One region of the Mesorhizobium huakuii genome, then DNA from elsewhere that is predicted to be linked to it. Evidence: riboswitches for the same ligand, from Rfam matches in the RefSeq annotation. Region 1 holds a riboswitch; the other holds the start of a gene.

Region 1 (3,403 bases):
GCGGTCGCCTTTTCCACCGTCGCGCCGAGTTCCTCGCACAGATTGACGAAGTCGCGGATGGTGCAGAAATGGATGTTGGGCGTGTCGTACCAGGAATAGGGCAGGTCCTGGGTCACCGGCATGCGGCCTTTGACGAACAGCGACAGGCGCACCCGCCAATGGCCGAAATTGGGGAAGGAGACGATCGCCCGATTGCCGATCCGGAGCAATTCGTCGAGCACCAGCTTCGGGTTGCGGGTGGCCTGCAAGGTCTGCGACAGGACGACGAAGTCAAAACCCTTGTCGGGATAGAATTCGAGATCCTTGTCGGCATCGCCCTGGATGACAGAGAGGCCGCGCGCCACGCATTCGTTGACGCCGCGCTGCGACAGTTCAAGCCCACGGCCGTCGACCTGCTTGGCGTCCTGCAGCAATTCAAGCAATGAGCCGTCACCCGAACCGACGTCGAGCACGCGGGACTGAGGCGGGATGAGGTTGGCGACGACCTCGAGGTCGACGCGCTGGCTGCCGTTGACGCTCATGATGCGAGTCCTCTGGCGCGGGCTGCCGAGCCGATGAAGCCGTTGATGGCGGCAAACAGTTCCGGCTCGTCGAGCAGGAAGGCGTCGTGGCCGCGGTCGGTTTCGATCTCGACGAAGGATACCGAGGCACCGGCGGCGTTGAGCGCATGCACGATGGAGCGGCTTTCTTCCGTCGGAAACAGCCAGTCCGATGTGAACGACACCAGGCAGAAGCGGGTCTTGGTGCCGGCAAAGGCGTCGGCCAGGCGGCCGCCATGGTCGGCAGCAATGTCGAAATAGTCCATCGACCGCGTCATGTAGAGATAGGAATTGGCGTCGAAGCGGTCGACGAAGGTCATGCCTTGGTGGCGCAGATAGCTTTCGATCTGGAAGTCGGCATCAAAGCCGAAAGTCAGGTGGTCGCGGTCCTGCAGATTGCGACCGAATTTGCGGTGCAGGGCGGCTTCCGACAGGTAGGTGATGTGGGCGGCCATGCGCGCCACCGCCAGGCCCTTTTCCGGGCGCCTGCCATGCTCGAAATATTTGCCGCCATGCCAGTCCGGATCGGCCATGACGGCTTGCCGGCCGACCTCGTGGAAGGCGATGTTCTGCGAGGAATGGCGCGCGCCGGTGGCGATCGGCAGCGCCGAAAAGACGCGCTCGGGATAGCTCGACGCCCATTCCAGAACCTGCATGCCGCCCATCGAGCCGCCAAGCACGCAGAACAGTTTCTCGATGCCGAAATGGTCGATCAGCATCTGCTGCGCGCGCACCATGTCGCGGATGGTGATGACCGGCAGGTCGAGCCCATAGGGCTTGCCGGTGGCGGGGTTGGTCGAGGCCGGGCCGGTGGAGCCGAGGCAGCCGCCAATGACGTTGGAGCAGATGACGAAGAAACGGTTGGTGTCGATGATCCTGCCGGGGCCGATCAGCACTTCCCACCAGCCCGGCTTGCCGGTCACCGGATTGGTGTTGGCGACATGCTGGTCACCGGTCAGCGCATGGCAGACGAGGATGGCATTGGAGCGGGCATCGTTGAGCGTGCCGTAGGTCTGGTAGGCGATCTGGAACGGAGACAAAAGCGTGCCGGCATCGAGCTTGAGCGGTTGGTCCGGCCCGAAGCGCAACACCGGGCTCGACGGCTGGTCGGCCTCGTTGTTGGTCTTTCTTGCGCGCAGAGCGGCCATTCACATCTCTTCCATCGGTCGTCCGGCCAAGCGCGGACAACAAAAAACCGGCATTGCCGTCGCAAAGCCGGTTACAGGATGCAAACGGCCCTTTAGCAAGTTGTTTAACGTGGCTGCAAGCCGACCGGCCAAATCACCACGGAAGTTCTTATCTCTTCTAGGGCCATGGGGTGTTGGCGTCAACGGCGGCGTTTCTCACGGGTCGTTGTCCTTCTCGCCACCTTGCACAATTTGTGTAAACTACGTAAATTGCGCAAGCCAATCGAAGTCACTTCGGTTTTGTCACAGTCGACTTCACAGGCCCTTGCAGCAGATGGAGGCAAAGCATGCCCCGGAACACCGCAATCCCTGCGAGCGATTTCGCCCGAAATTTTGCTAAATATCAGGACGAAGCCATCTCCAAGAAGGTCATCAATGTGACCAATCATGGCCGAGTTGTGGGGGCGTATCTTTCCGCCGAGGAGTTCGAGCACTACGAATTGCTGAAGCGTCGTGAGCGTGAAATCCTGATCGTGGGCGAACTTGACGACGACACCATAGCTTCTATCGAATCGGCTGAGTATGGCGTGGAACCGAAGTGAGCCTGCCGCTTCCGAAACCGGGTCTGGTCATTCGCTATAATTTTCTTTGGAGTGCCGAACGCCTCTCCGGCAAAGTCGAAGGCACAAAGGATCGTCCTTGCGCGATCGTCGTTGCCACGCCGACGGACACGGATGGCCACATCCGCACCATTGTCGCTCCGATCACCCATAGCCCACCATCCGACAAGGCAACATCGGTCGAGATTCCGGCGGTGGTTTGCCGAGCTCTCGGCCTCGATGAAGGCCGGCACTGGATACGCCTCGACGAGTTGAACCGCTTCCTTTGGCCTGGCTACGATATTCGGCCGCGCTCCAACGGCAGTTACGCCTATGGAATGCTTCCGCCAGCCTTGTTCGATCAACTGCGGCACGGAATTCTGCAGCTTCAGCGGGCCCGCAAAGCCCGAATCACCGGCCGCGATGATTGACGCTACATGCGGTGGGCACCTCTCGACATTGCCGGCCATGGCTTGTATTCCCGCTGCGGCCTCGGATGAGGCTTTCTCGACAGGTTTTTACGACATGACGCAGACACCGGATCAGGCACGTCCAACCCCGCGCGCGGGCATCATGGACATCGACGCCTATGTGCCGGGCAAGAGCGCCGCACCCGCCGGTGTCGCCAAGGTGTACAAGCTGTCGTCGAACGAGAACCCGCTCGGTCCGTCACCGAAGGCGATCGAGGCCGCGCGTGAGGTTGCCGCCAGGCTCGACATCTATCCCGACGGCACCGCCAGGCGGCTGCGCGAGGCGATCGCCGAGGTGCATGGCCTCAACGCGCAAAACATCATCTGCTCCAACGGCTCCGACGAGATCCTCGGCCTCTTGGCGCAGACTTATCTCGCGCCCGGCGATGAGGCCATATTCACCGAACACGCCTTCATGGTCTACAAAATCTACATCCAGTCGGCCGGCGCCACCCCGGTTGTTATCAAGGAGACCGACGAGCGCGCCGATATCGATGCGATATTGGCCGCCGTCACGCCGCGCACCAAAATCGTGTTTCTGGCCAATCCCAACAACCCGACCGGCACCTATGTGCCTTTCCAGGAGGTACGCCGCCTGCATGCCGGCCTGCCCAGACATGTGCTGCTGGTGCTCGACGCGGCCTATGCCGAATATGTCCGCCGCAACG
Region 2 (3,403 bases), 1.9 Mb from region 1:
TGGCCTCGGCCTGCGCGTCAATCTCGTCGCCGCGCCCTTCGAGCAGCCGCTCGGCCGGCGCAGGCTTGGCGAGATCTGGTCGCGTCAGGCCCGCTGGGCGCGCCTGCGCCGCGTCACCTTCCCGCTGTTCTTCGCGCCCGAGATCCTGACTGGCGCGGTGGTGCCGCTGACGCTTGCGCTGGTTGCGGCTGCCGGCGCCGGCTTCAGCCTGCCGCTGACGGCCATCGGCGTGCTGGCGGCCTTCTACCTTCCGGAGTGTGCCCTGGCCTGGTCCAAGGGTTGGCACCTGTCGCCACGCTCGGTCGCGGCAATCATGGCGCGCGACCTGATCTTGCCGGCGATGTGGGCACGCGGCTGGCTCGGCGGCGCCGTCGACTGGCGCGGCAATGCGATGACCATCGGCACCAAGGCGGCGGAACTGGAAGAGACGCCGTCGCGCGCCTGATCTCGACGGCTCAGCTTGATTCTAGGAGAAGTTATCGTATATACAAAAATTATTGGATTAGGCGCTATTTTTGTGTATACATAATTTATGAAACGCACCGATGGCGATGCTGTTCGAGTGGGATGAAAACAAGGCAAGGACGAACAAGGCCAAGCATGGCGTGGATTTTGCGATCGCTCCATCCTTCGATTTCGCCAATGGACTATGTCGAAAACCTCTAAGACAATCGTCCACCGCGAGGCTAGCCCGCCAAAGCAGTCACGTGCTGATGCTTTGGCGCTTGCCAGCAAGGCGCTCGCCGCGATGACCGATGAAGAAGATGCTACGATCATCGCTGCCGCCGAGGCCGATCCAGATGCACAACCGACCGATGTCGTTTCGCGCCGCAAGGTTGGCCGGCCACCACTTGCGCGCCCCAAGCGTGCCATACAGTTGCGGCTAGATGCCGATGTTCTCGACCGCTTCAAGGCTGATGGTGACGGCTGGCAGACGCGCATGAACGAAGCGCTGCGCAAGGCGGTGGGTCTGTAACCCTCGGCCTGCCGCTTGCCGCTATCCGGCCTTCAGCGCCTGCGCGATATCTTCCAGCAGATCGTCGGTATCCTCCAGGCCGATCGACAGCCTGAGCGTACCAGGCCCGATGCCGAGTTCGGCGCGCGCCTCGTCGCTCAAATTCTTGTGCGTCGTCGTCGCCGGATGGGTGATCAGGCTCTTGGCATCGCCAAGGTTGTTCGAGATCAGCACGATTTCGAGCGCGTTCTGCAGCGCGAAGGCCGCCTGCTTGCCGTCCTTGACGTCGAGGCAGATCAGCGTCGAGCCGCCCGACATCTGCTTCTTGACGATCTCGGCCTGCGGATGGTCGGCACGGCCGGGATAGATAACGCGGGCAATCTGCGGCTGATCTGCGAGGAAATCGGCGATCTTGCCGGCGCTCTCCGTCTGCTGGCGCACGCGCAGCGGCAGCGTCTCCAGGCCCTTTAGCAGCGTCCAGGCGTTGAAGGGCGACAGGCTGGGGCCGGTGTGGCGGAAATAGTCGTGCAAATTCTCGTCGATCCACTTCTTGTCCGACAAGATGACGCCGCCAAGACAACGGCCCTGGCCATCAATGTGCTTGGTCGCCGAATAGACGACGATATGGGCACCAAGCTGCAAAGGCTTCTGCTGCAAAGGCGTGGCAAAGACATTGTCGACGACAAGCCGTGCGCCGATCGAGTTGGCGAGCGAAGCGACGGCGGCGATGTCGACCACTTCCAATGTCGGATTGGTCGGGCTTTCCAGGAAGAACAGTTTTGTGTTTGGCCTGACCGCCTTTTCCCAGTTGGCGATGTCGGTGCCGTCGACCAGCGTCGCCTCGATGCCGTAGCGCGGCGCCAACGTTTCGACCACCCAGCGGCAGGAGCCGAACAAAGCGCGCGCCGCCACGATATGGTCACCGGCCTTGACGCTGCACAGAAGGGCCGCCGTCACCGCCGCCATGCCCGATGCCGTGGCGCGTGCGTCCTCGGCACCTTCCAGCGCGCACATGCGCTTTTCGAACATGTCGACGGTCGGATTGGCGTAGCGCGAATAGATGAAACCGGGTTCCTCGCCCTTGAAACGGGCTTCGGCGGCCTGGGCCGTTTGATAGACATAGCCCTGGGTCAGGTACATCGCCTCGGAGGTCTCGCCGAAGCCGGAACGCAAGGTTCCGCTGTGCACGAGGGCTGTCTGAGGCTTCCAGTTGCGCTTCTTGCTGCTCATCGCTCTTGTTCCAGACACAAAAAAACCGGCCGCGAAAGTCGCAACCGGTCCATACGGCCTCGCGGCCAACGGTCCTTTAGCGACTTGTTTAACGTGGCTGCAAGCCGACCGGCCAAATCACCACGGGATAACGACCCTTTAGACCCGTACCACGCTTGCGTCAATTGCCGGCTTCATTAAGAGGTTTGTACCAAGCAGGTTTCGCCAAAAGCCTGCCCTCTAGGAGCGTAGCCTTGCGGCAGACAGGCATTCTTCCCGATCAGGACATTGCGGCGCTGTTCCAGTCCGGTGCGCTGAAGTCGCCGCGCGCGCTCGATACCGACCAGATCCAGCCGGCCAGCCTCGATCTCAGGCTCGGCGACAAGGCCTGGCGGGTGCGCGCCTCCTTCCTGCCGGGTCCCAACCACAAGGTTTCGGAAAAGCTCGACAGGCTGAAGCTGCACGAGATCAATCTGGCCGAAGGCGCGGTGCTGGAGACGGGCTGTGTCTACATCGTGCCGCTGCTCGAAAGCCTGGCATTGCCGGCGGAGATTTCCGCCTCCGCCAATCCGAAGAGCTCGACCGGACGGCTCGACATCTTCACCCGTGTAATGACCGACCGTGGCCATGAGTTCGACAAGATCGCCGCCGGCTATAACGGTCCGCTCTACCTGGAAGTCAGCCCGCGCACCTTCCCGATCGTCGTGCGCACCGGCTCGCGCCTGTCGCAGATCCGCTTCCGCACCGGCAACGCGCTGCTCTCGGAAGCCGAACTCAATGAATTGCACCGCGCGCAGATGCTGGTCGCCACCGAACCGCCGAATATTTCGGGCGGCGGCATCGCGCTGTCGATCGATCTCAACGGCGACAGTGACGGGCTGGTCGGCTATCGCGGCAAGCATCACACCGGCCTCGTCGATGTCGACAAGCGCGCGGCGCAGGATGTCGTCGATTTCTGGGAGCCGATCCACAAGAGCGGCGCCGGCGAACTGGTGCTCGACCCGGATGAATTCTACATCCTGGTCAGCCAGGAAGCGGTACATGTACCGCCGCTCTACGCCGCCGAGATGACGCCCTTCGATCCGCTGGTCGGCGAATTCCGCGTCCACTATGCCGGCTTCTTCGACCCGGGCTTCGGCCATTCGGCATCAGGCGGCACCGGCAGCCGGGCGGTGCTTGAAGTGCGCAGCCACGAAGTGCCGTTCATCCTCGACCATGGCCAGATCGTCGGCCGGCTGG

What was found. Region 1 has a riboswitch for S-adenosylmethionine ahead of metX (homoserine O-acetyltransferase MetX). Riboswitches for the same ligand answer to the same signal wherever they lie in the genome.
Region 2: it holds a riboswitch for S-adenosylmethionine, as region 1 does, so the genes downstream of both, HB778_RS19510 (O-succinylhomoserine sulfhydrylase) here and metX (homoserine O-acetyltransferase MetX) in region 1, are expected to answer to the same signal.

Annotation. Positions count from the first base shown of each region.
Region 1 is NZ_CP050296.1:2,082,876-2,086,278, reverse strand. It holds gene metW (methionine biosynthesis protein MetW) at 1-521, opposite strand, end outside; gene metX (homoserine O-acetyltransferase MetX) at 518-1,687, opposite strand; SAM riboswitch at 1,760-1,837, opposite strand; gene HB778_RS10195 (hypothetical protein) at 2,014-2,268, shown strand; gene HB778_RS10190 (hypothetical protein) at 2,265-2,696, shown strand; gene hisC (histidinol-phosphate transaminase) at 2,791-3,403, shown strand, end outside.
Region 2 is NZ_CP050296.1:3,961,396-3,964,798, forward strand. It holds gene HB778_RS19500 (ceramide glucosyltransferase) at 1-445, shown strand, start outside; gene HB778_RS19505 (BrnA antitoxin family protein) at 749-976, shown strand; gene HB778_RS19510 (O-succinylhomoserine sulfhydrylase) at 998-2,185, opposite strand; SAM riboswitch at 2,242-2,319, opposite strand; gene HB778_RS19515 (2'-deoxycytidine 5'-triphosphate deaminase) at 2,419-3,403, shown strand, end outside.